2 regions of the Paenibacillus sp. UMB4589-SE434 genome follow, and region 1 is predicted to be linked to the other one. Evidence: riboswitches for the same ligand, from Rfam matches in the RefSeq annotation. Region 1 holds a riboswitch; the other holds the start of a gene.
What was found. Region 1 has a riboswitch for S-adenosylmethionine ahead of metA (homoserine O-acetyltransferase MetA). Riboswitches for the same ligand answer to the same signal wherever they lie in the genome.
Positions count from the first base shown of each region.

Region 2: linked by a shared signal. The riboswitch ahead of QP775_RS23925 (methionine ABC transporter ATP-binding protein) and the one ahead of metA (homoserine O-acetyltransferase MetA) in region 1 are both predicted to bind S-adenosylmethionine.

Region 1 covers NZ_JASOYK010000006.1:248,233-253,601, forward strand. The annotation lists gene QP775_RS19770 (DUF3055 domain-containing protein) at 133-426, opposite strand; gene QP775_RS19775 (HRDC domain-containing protein) at 672-1,793, shown strand; gene corA (magnesium/cobalt transporter CorA) at 1,886-2,821, opposite strand; SAM riboswitch class I at 3,327-3,467, shown strand; gene metA (homoserine O-acetyltransferase MetA) at 3,606-4,547, shown strand; gene QP775_RS19790 (aminotransferase class I/II-fold pyridoxal phosphate-dependent enzyme) at 4,549-5,369, shown strand, end outside.
Region 2 covers NZ_JASOYK010000010.1:103,288-108,656, forward strand. The annotation lists gene QP775_RS23915 (UbiD family decarboxylase) at 1-277, shown strand, start outside; gene QP775_RS23920 (Cthe_2314 family HEPN domain-containing protein) at 404-1,120, shown strand; SAM riboswitch class I at 1,179-1,336, shown strand; gene QP775_RS23925 (methionine ABC transporter ATP-binding protein) at 1,712-2,740, shown strand; gene QP775_RS23930 (methionine ABC transporter permease) at 2,740-3,411, shown strand; gene QP775_RS23935 (MetQ/NlpA family ABC transporter substrate-binding protein) at 3,508-4,359, shown strand; gene QP775_RS23940 (SDR family oxidoreductase) at 4,592-5,369, shown strand, end outside.

The DNA of each region.
Region 1 (5,369 bases):
AAGTCAAACCAAAAGCTAATCGGCTGGACTGCGGGTGGGAATCCATTTATTTTAAAGTGGTGTGGATGACACAAATAGAAGCAGGAACTATTGCCTGCTTCTATTTGCTGCTTGAACTGAAGTTGACGGCCGCTAATCGGTAAAATGGGCTTCCCCTACGACCAGGTATAAAAACTGACGAAGTTCCTCAGCTTCTTCAATGCCTAATTTAAAATGCGCTTCTAAATAACCTTCGTCTTTTAAGTCATCTTGACCGATGATGCCTGTAATCCCGCTTTGCAGATCGGTTACCAGCTTCTTGCCGTAGAAGCGGCTTGTCGTTGTTACGGCAAGGTCAAAGCGATGCAAGCTTTCCCCTATAAATGTCACAAAACGTGATGTCGTATCTTCGGTGTAATCAGATAGAAAGTCTAATTCGTGATTCATCCCCACTCGCCCCCTCCATAGATAACGTTCTCATTATAGCCCATTACGTCAAATATTGGATAGGAATAACGATCCTAATATTGACAGAAAAGATGGTCATGCTATAATAAGCTTAAATTCATAACTAGGATGAGGAAGCACCTCTTCGACGACGATATACGTTGAAGGCGTGCTTCCTTTTTGATGTCTGCATATCGCCGGATTGTTATGAAGGACTATTATTTTTCAATAGGAGGTAAGGCGATATGCTAGTAGTATGGATGACACGAATGGAGAAGGTGACAGCAGCCGGAGTGACTATTACAGGGCTTGTAAGTGCTGGTGAGGAAGAAGGAAAATGGATTGTATTGTGGGAGACAGGCGTGTCTGATCAAGTGGACGACATAACGGACAACCATATACAGCAGGAATCCGTCACTTGGTATGAAGGTGGGGTCTGGCTTGAGATGCGGGCGGCGCTTCGATCGGGCATGGCGCGCTTGCTTAGCATTGGATTTCAGCCTGCTCTTGGCTTCATGCCAGATACGAATATTCATGAGCGGCGTATGAAAGAGCATAACGAATGGATCAACTGCTACGGAGACCTGAACGTTAATGATACGCTGTATGAACGTTTAACGGCGTGGCGCAGAGAACAAGCGATTTCCTTGAAGAGGGCGCCATTCTGGATTGCAACGAATCGAATGCTTAGACTGGTAAGTGCATTTGTGCCTTATTCGGCAGAGGAGCTGCGGCAGTTGCCGGGATTCGGCGAGGCTAAGGTAAGGGCGTATGCGGAGTCGATCACGGCAATAACGAAGACGATCGGACGCGCTGCGGAATTCCCATTGAACTGGGTGCGAGAAACAGTGTCTGAACCGGTATTTCTCAAGTGGGTTTATGAGCAGGAGCAGGCCAAACTGAATAATGAATTTGGAAAACTTGTAGAACGTCGAATGTTACTCGAAGGGATACAGAATCAGATGTCGGCTGAGCAGTTGACAGGGCACTTAAAAATAGATCGAAGAGAATTGCTAGTACGGATCGAAGCATTAGTCGCAGACGGTTATGACATCCATGACTTTATTGAGCTGGAGCTCTCCATAATTTCAAGTGAGGAACGTCAATCCATTATAGCTGCACTTGCAGAATTGGGGGTTGAATACTTAAAACCGGTATTCGTTCGTGTGTATGGAGAGGACGCCTTGCAGATGGCAAGTGGTGAATTGCAGCGCAAATATGAATACATTCGGCTCGTAAGAATGACATTGAACGGTCAAGTAACAGGGAATCAGGATGAAGTACAAGAATTAAGTATTAACAAAGCACCAAATACGCCGGCAGAAGGAACGTCAAGTGACAAGAAGCAGGGAAGGCAGACGGCTTAGATTACAAGCTGATCGAGTATACATATAGCCCGCTAACCATTATTGATTAGCGGGCGGATTATGCAGGAAATGAACCTGTTCAATTGTTAAGTTTACAGCCAATCCTTCTTACGGAACCAATACAACATAAACAGGGCGAGTGCCAGCATAAAGCCGCTGACATATAACGAGCCGTATTCGTTATGCATAAATGGCACATAATCAAAGTTCATGCCGTAGAAGCCGGTAATGAAGGTCAGGGGCATAAAGATCGTTGTAACGGCCGTAAAGACGCGCATGATTTCATTGGCCCGGTTTGCAATGCTTGATTGGTAAGACTCTCGTAAGTTTGCCATTAAGTCGCGGAACGTTTCAAATGTTTCAGCCACTTTAACAGCATTTTCATAAATGTCGCGAAAATATTTCTGGAGGTTATCATCAATAAGCCGCAAGTCTTTGCGATACAGAACAAGGAGTACTTCCTTCTGCGGACCTAGTCCCTTCTTAAGCCACAAGATCTCGCTTCGCAGATTAATGATTTCGTTTAAGTGAGATTTCTTCGCATTTACGAGTACGACTTCCTCAAGATTGTCAATCTTGGCTTCAATTCGATCCGCAACCGTAAAGTAGTTGTCTACAACGGTGTCAGCAAGTATATAGAGCATACGGTCCGGCGTGCTCACTTCCTGTTCCCACAGCAAGGGCTTAACGGTACGCAATTCATTAATTTTCTGCTTGGTAACGGTAATTAGATAGTGTTTGCCAAGAAAAATATTTAAAGCACGGAGAAATATTTCTTCATCATCAAACCGAATGCTGTTAATCACAATGAAGTAATGACCTTCGTATATTTCCATCTTCGGCCGCTGTTCATCCTCACTTAGGCAATCCTCAACTGCGAGATCGTGAATATGAAACATCGGCTGTAATACAAGAAGATCATCAACGTCCGCATCGATCCAGTAGAATCCTGCATCAGGCGGGGTCAATGTGACATTAATGTCTTCGATCGGTGTAAACACACCGTCGTTGACGAGACGTATTTTCATCACCATCACTCCTTCATACCACCGCTTATCGGTAGCTTGCGTCGTCGTTATCATGACGATTCATAACTAGCAACGTGAAGATGCGGGGATGGTGAAGTTGTTCACAGTGTTGAGTGAATGAACAGAGTCAGGCGTGTAAGGACACCATAATAGGGTCCCTCAAGCGCGAACAACTAACGACAGCCACAAGCACAAGCTTACGTGATCGTCGAATCGTCATATTCGGTTGTCCGTTCTTACCGTGGCACGGCCTCGGGTCGCCATCCATCCGAAATTCACCTCTACAAAATAGAATGTAAACAAGTGCTTTTAATCCGTTAGGTCTGAAGCACTTGTCTAGTATAACGCGGCATTAGTAGCCTTTCAAGGGATATTCAGATGAAACTTATGCCTTCAATATATGGTGTACTGCCATTACATGTGATTTGACCCTTGACGAAATGCTTGCCAATGCCTTAAATTATTACCAAGTCCAATTGATGACCAATTTCATAAGCAAATGGCAATCTTATCAAGAGCAGGTGGAGGGACAAGCCCGATGATACCCGGCAACCGGCGCAAGCAGTATGTTTTGCGCAGCGGTGCTAATTCTTGCAGATGCATGGTGTAGACGAATGTTTTGCGCCCGGCAGCTGATAGATGAGAGAGGCGCATGAATATATGCAGGCATGACCTTTCTCGTATCATACAGAGAAAGGTTTTTTTGTATTCAATTTTAACAAAAGTCGAATTTGCTTACGTTATTGTTCATCTTTCAGGACACATTTCGAAGGGGGAGAGCGTCATGCCGATTAAAATACCGGACCATTTGCCGGCGAAAGAAATATTGACTCAGGAGAACATATTCGTCATGGACGAATCACGCGCTTATACACAAGATATTCGTCCGCTGCGAATTGTTATACTTAACTTAATGCCGACAAAAGAGACCACTGAAACACAGTTGTTACGTCTAATCGGGAATACGCCGCTGCAAGTGGATGTGACGTTGCTTCATCCTGCGACCCACGTATCCAAAAATACATCGGCGGAGCATCTGTCGTCCTTCTATAAGACATTTGAAGATGTAGAAAATGAACAATTTGACGGCATGATCATTACAGGTGCTCCTGTTGAGCAAATGGAATACGAAGAGGTAACCTATTGGAAGGAACTCTGCGACATCATGGAGTGGTCCAAGGATCATGTGACATCAACCATGCATATTTGTTGGGCCTCACAAGCTGGGCTGTATTATCATTACGGTGTACCCAAACATCCGCTTTCTAATAAGTGTTTTGGTGTATTCCACCATTCATTGAGCAAGGAGAATGTCAAGTTGACTCGCGGCTTTGATGAGTTATTTCTAGTACCACAATCTCGTCATACGGAAGTCCGCAGAGAGGACATTGAGCAGAAGAAAGGCTTGGAAATTTTATCTGAGTCGGACGAAGCAGGCGTATACTTGGTAGCGAGCGAAGACGGACGTCATATCTTTGTAACAGGCCATTCCGAATATGACACGTGTACATTGAAGTGGGAGTATGATCGGGATGTTGCTAAAGGAATGGAGATGGAGCTGCCGTGTAACTACTATCCTAATGATGATTCGACCAAAACACCGCGTTCAACATGGAAAGGGCACGCCAACTTACTTTTTTCCAACTGGCTTAACTACTATGTATACCAAGAAACGCCGTATGAACTACGTTCTGTAGCAGTACGTAAAGAAGGGGCAGGTGTATAGCATGATTAACCGTGACGAGCAGTCTTATCGGATGGAAAGCCAATTAGCGCAAATTGGTTCCATTCAGGAGCCGACGACAGGCGCAGTAACCTTCCCAATTTATCAAGCTACCGCGTATCGGCATCCTCGCCTAGGACAGAGTACAGGTTTTGATTACATTCGGACCAAGAACCCGACTCGGGCGGTGTTGGAGGATGCGGCTGCCTTGTTAGAGCGCGGAGATGCAGGTTTTGCCTGTAGTTCGGGCATGGCGGCGCTTCAGACCGTCTTTGCCCTATTCGGACAAGGTGATCACTTGATTGTCTCTTTGGATCTATACGGTGGCACCTATCGTATGCTAGAACGACTGCTGTCCCGGTTTGGTGTGACGGCTTCTTATGTGGATACAAACGATCTTGAGGCGATAGAATCCGTTCGTCAACCGTCCACTAAAGCTATATTTATCGAGACCCCTACGAATCCGCTTATGATGATTACCGATATTGAAGCTGTTGCCAAGTGGGCGCAGTCCCATAACATGCTGACAATCGTGGACAATACATTACTTACGCCGTTTTTCCAGCGTCCGATTGAGCTGGGAGCGGATATTATCGTACACAGTGCTACCAAATATTTGGGCGGACACAATGATGTACTTGCTGGACTTATCGTGACAAAGGGTAAAGAATTGTCCGAAGAGATGGCTTTCCTTCATAATTCTATTGGTGCTGTGCTTAGTCCGAGTGACTCTTATCAGCTCATGCGCGGAATGAAGACGTTAGCGCTGCGTATGGAGCGGCATGAATACAACGCTACACGTGTTGCAGAGTGGCTTAATACACA
Region 2 (5,369 bases), on a different contig from region 1:
GGAATGGCCGCTTATCTTCTTGGTGGACGACGCCCATCAGATTGCAAGCAGTCAATTATCGTTTCTGTGGGCAGTATTCACGCGCTTTAATCCGGCCTCAGACATTTATGCGGCGGCGGAAGTACGTCAGCACCATTTAAGCTACAAGCTGCCAATTGTGATAGATGCACGTATGAAGCCTGGATACCCGGATGAGTTAATTCCTCGTGAAGACATTGTCAAGCTGGTTGATGATCGCTGGAAACAATACTTCCCGAGCGGAGTCACAGGCAAATAGGAGCCAGTTGGCTCATTGAAGGACAGGCATCTTAACCTTTTCTGGTTAAGATGCCACTTTTCGAGTTACCTTAACAACACATGGGAGATGGTTAAAGTCATTTCATTGGTGGATGGAGGGCGTGTTATGCTCCGAATGCTGTTCGGCGAAGCACCGCGTGTAGATACAGGCGAATTATTAGAAGCAATGGCTGCAATGGATCATTATCTGGCAAAGGTGCGCGCAGTAATGGAACGAGATGGGGACCCTCACCATGATTGGCGCAAGATCGAAGTGTGGACGGTAGGATTGAAAACGTCTCTTGATGAGTTAGAGCAGAGCATGTATGCATCTGATCGGTTTGCCAGTCAGGTTACGAAGCAATATCAAGAGGAAATGAATGAAGAAGAACTGGATAATTACTATCGTCATGTCTATTTCTACAAGAATGGTTTTATTCGGTTGTTCTCGGTGCTTGATAAGGTGGGAACCTTGTTAAATGAGGCTTTGCAGCTTGATACAGGGAAGGTGAAGAACCGATTTTCGTTTTTTACCGTCTTGAGGCAAATGAATTATTTAAATACGACACCTGCATTGACTAGGGAGCTTATGCATTTGAAGGACGTCCATAAAGACTCCTTGCAGCGCTTACGCAAGCGCCGCAATACAGAAATTCATCATATGAACGCTGAAATGCAGGATGACTTGTGGCAGCGACATCGCAGCCTTAACGATAAAGTAAAACTCGAGAACATCCAGGCAAACGTCCATGACCTAAAAGATGGATATGAGGCGGTTTGTCAGGTCTTAATCGCTATATTTACACATTTACTCAGTATGAAAAATGGTAACGAAAGCAAATAAATGGATGTTGACAAGGTTAATTCCCTGCTATATACTCTGAATTAACTTCATAACCATTTTCTTATCAAGAGAGGCGGAGGGACAGGCCCGATGAAGCCCGGCAACCGATTATGCAAGCCCGGTAGTGCTTATGTCAGCGAATATCGCGACAAGCATGCTTGCATAATGATCAAGGTGCTAATTCCTTCAAAGCGTGATTGCTTTGGCAGATGAGGAAAGGGAGACTTCGACTCATCCGCGCCATCCGGCGATATGATTTTCGAGAGCCCCCTTTTGGCATCTGCCAAGAGGGGGCTCTTGTTATTTATACAAGATCTGCTTGCATGGGGTGTCCACAAACTGTTAAATGCGGCTTGCCATGAGATATAAGGTAGGCTGCATCGATTTCGGCAATCGAAAGCGATGGTGCTGAGAGTGACACAGATGTAGCGGCAATCCTGAACAATGGGATGCAAGTTAGAAAGTTGCAGGTTTAAGTTGTATATTACAAGGTAAGATTTATGGAATGATGTGGTCTTCCCGATTTAACCCGATGTTAAAATGGGAAAGAAGTGCATCCTAAAGTAAGTCGGAAGGATGGTGTCACAAGTTTTGATTGAGATCAAACAATTATCCAAGCGGTATCCTGCGCAGGGCAAATCAAGCGCAGGCATGCTCGCCTTAGAACATATTGATTTGCATGTGTCAGCAGGTGAAGTGTTCGGTATTATCGGCCATTCCGGTGCAGGCAAGAGTACCTTGCTTCGCAGCATTAATTTGCTGGAGCGGCCCACGTCAGGTTCCGTCCTTATTGACGGAATTGAAATGACGGAGTTGTCAAACAAAGAGCTGCAGAAGCAGCGCAGCAAGATTGGCATGATCTTTCAGCATTTTAATTTGCTGTCATCCGCAACGGTGTTCGACAATATTGCGTTTCCGCTGCGCCTGCATAAGACGCCTGCGGACAAGGTAAAGGCCAAAGTCAATGAATTGATTCGACTGGTTGGTCTGGAGGAGCACCGTGATAAGTATCCGGCTCAATTGTCTGGTGGGCAGAAGCAGCGTGTCGGTATTGCAAGGGCGCTTGCCAATGATCCCAAGGTGCTGCTGTGTGACGAAGCAACGTCTGCGCTTGATCCGCAGACGACCAATTCTATCTTGGAGCTGCTGCTGCAAATCAACCGCAGCCTTGGCATTACGATTGTACTGATCACGCATGAAATGCATGTTATCCAGTCGATCTGTGACCGGGTTGGCGTTATACATGGCGGCAAAATTGTAGAACAGGGTCCTGTAGTAGACGTATTTTTGAAGCCGCAGCATCCGGTTACTAAAGAGTTTATTCTCGAAGAGAGCCATCATGAAGAGCTGCAGCCATGGACATCGTTTAAGACTCAGGCTGGTGACAGCTCACGCGTCGTTAAGATTAATTATTTGGGCGACGTCACTTATCAGCCGATTCTGCACCGCGTATTATCTGAGGCTGGCATCGAATTCGCCATTTTGCAAGGTACAATCTCTCGTATGAAGGATACACCTTATGGGCAGTTGGTCGTTCGACTAGACGGGGAAGCAAGGACTTTGCAGACGGCACTTGAAGCCTTGGTGAAGCAGGGACTTGACGTGGAGGTGATTGCGTAATGGTATTCGGAATTGACTTCAGTGAAGTGAACTGGAGCGAGGTGTCTCAGGCATCAGCGGACACGCTGAATATGCTAGGATTCTCGGTACTGTTTACGTTTATCATCGGCCTGCCATTAGGCGTTCTCTTATTTTTGTCAGGCAAGTCCAGTCATTGGTTTGTCAAAGTAATGTACAGCTTATTATCGCTTATGGTGAACGTGTTGAGATCGGTTCCATTTGTCATTCTGATGATTGCGATATTGCCGTTTACGAAGGTGCTGATTGGGACAACAATCGGTGTGAAGGGAGCCATTCCTGCTTTGGTCATCGCAGCCGCGCCATTTTTTGCTCGACTCGTCGAAACTTCACTTCGCGAAGTAGATCGTGGTGTTATCGAGGCAGCGCAAGCGATGGGAGCTTCAACCTGGCAGATTGTACGCAAGGTGTTATTGCCAGAAGCAATGCCTGGCTTGATTGCTGGTACGACCATAACGGCAGTCACTCTAATTTCCTACACAGCAATGTCTGGACTTGTAGGCGGTGGCGGCCTTGGTGACTTGGCGATTCGATATGGCTACCAGCGTTATGAGACCAGTGTTATGATCATTGCGATCGCAGTTATGATCGTAATGGTGCAAATTTTGCAATGGATTGGCGACCGATTCGTTCGTCATTACACTCGCAAGTAAGGAAGCACGCTCAATCGGGCTTCATATAGATGACAGCCTCTTAGGTCAGTCACCAACAAATCACAGGGGTTTATTTTGGAAGGGAGAGAAATAAAAATGAAAAATTTCAAAAAACTTACACTCGTATTAACACTGATTGGTCTGGTGGCAATGCTGACCGCTTGCGGCGGCAAGACTGCAGAGAATAACGCTGGGACTGCAAGTAATGGTGGGAATTCCGCAGCAGAAACAACAAAATTGGTTGTAGGTGCTACACCAGTTCCACATGCAGAAATTTTAAAGCATATTGCTCCTAAATTGAAAGAACAAGGTATTGAACTTGAGATTAAAGAATTTACGGACTATGTGCAGCCTAATGTGCAATTAAACGAGAAGCAGCTTGATGCGAACTTCTTCCAACATAAACCTTACATGGATGATCAAAATCAAAAAGCTGGCTTGAAGCTGGTATCTGTAGGCAACGTTCACGTTGAACCGTTTGGTGGATACTCCAAGAAGATCAAGTCTGTTGATGAATTAACAGATGGCGCTACCGTAGCGATCCCTAACGATGCGACAAATGGCGGCCGTGCTTTGCTGCTGCTTGAGAAACAAGGTATCGTGAAGCTGAAAGAAGGCGCTGGCCTTGCAGCAACTGTACGTGATATCGTTGAGAACCCGAAAAACTTGCAGGTGAAAGAGCTGGAAGCAGCAATGCTCCCACGTGTACTGGAAGAAGTGGATCTGGCGCTTATCAACACGAACTATGCGCTTGAAGCAAAATTAAATCCGACAAAAGATGCCCTCTTCCTGGAAGATAAGGATTCTCCATATGCGAACATCCTGACATCCCGTGAAGACAATAAAGACAGCGACGGTATCAAGAAGCTGGTAGCTGCTCTGCAATCGGATGATGTAAAAGCATTTATCGAAGAGAAGTACAATGGAGCAATTGTTCCGGCGTTCTAATCTGACTTTTCCGTAGATTTCCTCCTAATCATACCCTGACCCTTACTAAAGGTGTCAGGGATTTTTTTGTTTAATAGGTGGTAAATAGTTCAACCTAGTATTGAATAGAGCTTGAATGTATGCTATAAAATGGGAAATTATAGAATATAAAATTTAGGTCTGTTGTTCTCCTTTGGCAAATATTTTATACTTTAGAAGGATTACTGTTGCAGCGCCGAAGGAGGTACATGACGTGGAACAACAGCGGAAGGCCGCGCTTATTACAGGAAGCGCCAAAGGCCTGGGCAAGATGACGGCCCTTACATTGGCCGATACGGGTTGTGATATCATCTTGAATTACGTACATAGTACAGAGCAAGCATTGGAGTTAAAGTATCAAATAGAAGCAAAGGGTGTTCAGTGCATTGCGGTTCAAGCAGACATTTCACGAATCGATGATGTGAAACGGCTTGTATATACGATGGAATCAGAGCTTCGCGCACCTGATATCGTCATTAATAATGCAGGTCCTTTTATACGTGAACGTAAACGATTTGCTTCATACTCAGAAGAAGAGATTATGTATTTGTTAAATGGAAATTTAACCGGTGTCATATTGTTAGATCATCTTGTATTACCATCGATGCGTGAGAAAGGATGGGGCCGTATCATTCATTATGGCTTCGGGCACGCCGCAGAAGCGCGAGCTTGGCCTCATCGAGCAGTATATGCAGCTTCTAAGGTTGGCCTTGTCTCTTTCACAAAGACACTCGCGGTAGAGGAGGCTCCGTACGGGATTACAGTTAACATGATCTGTCCCGGAGATATCAGGGGCGAGGATAAAGAGCGCACGATAGCAGAGGTAGCAGGACGTGACGATACCGAATCACCTCGGGGACGACCAGGATCAGGTGAAGACATCGCCCGTGTCATTCAATTTTTGTGTGAAGACAAATCTGATTTTATTACTGGGAATATGATGGATGTATCCGGTGGGTTGGACCCGATTCGTCCTATTATTGCTAAGCAAT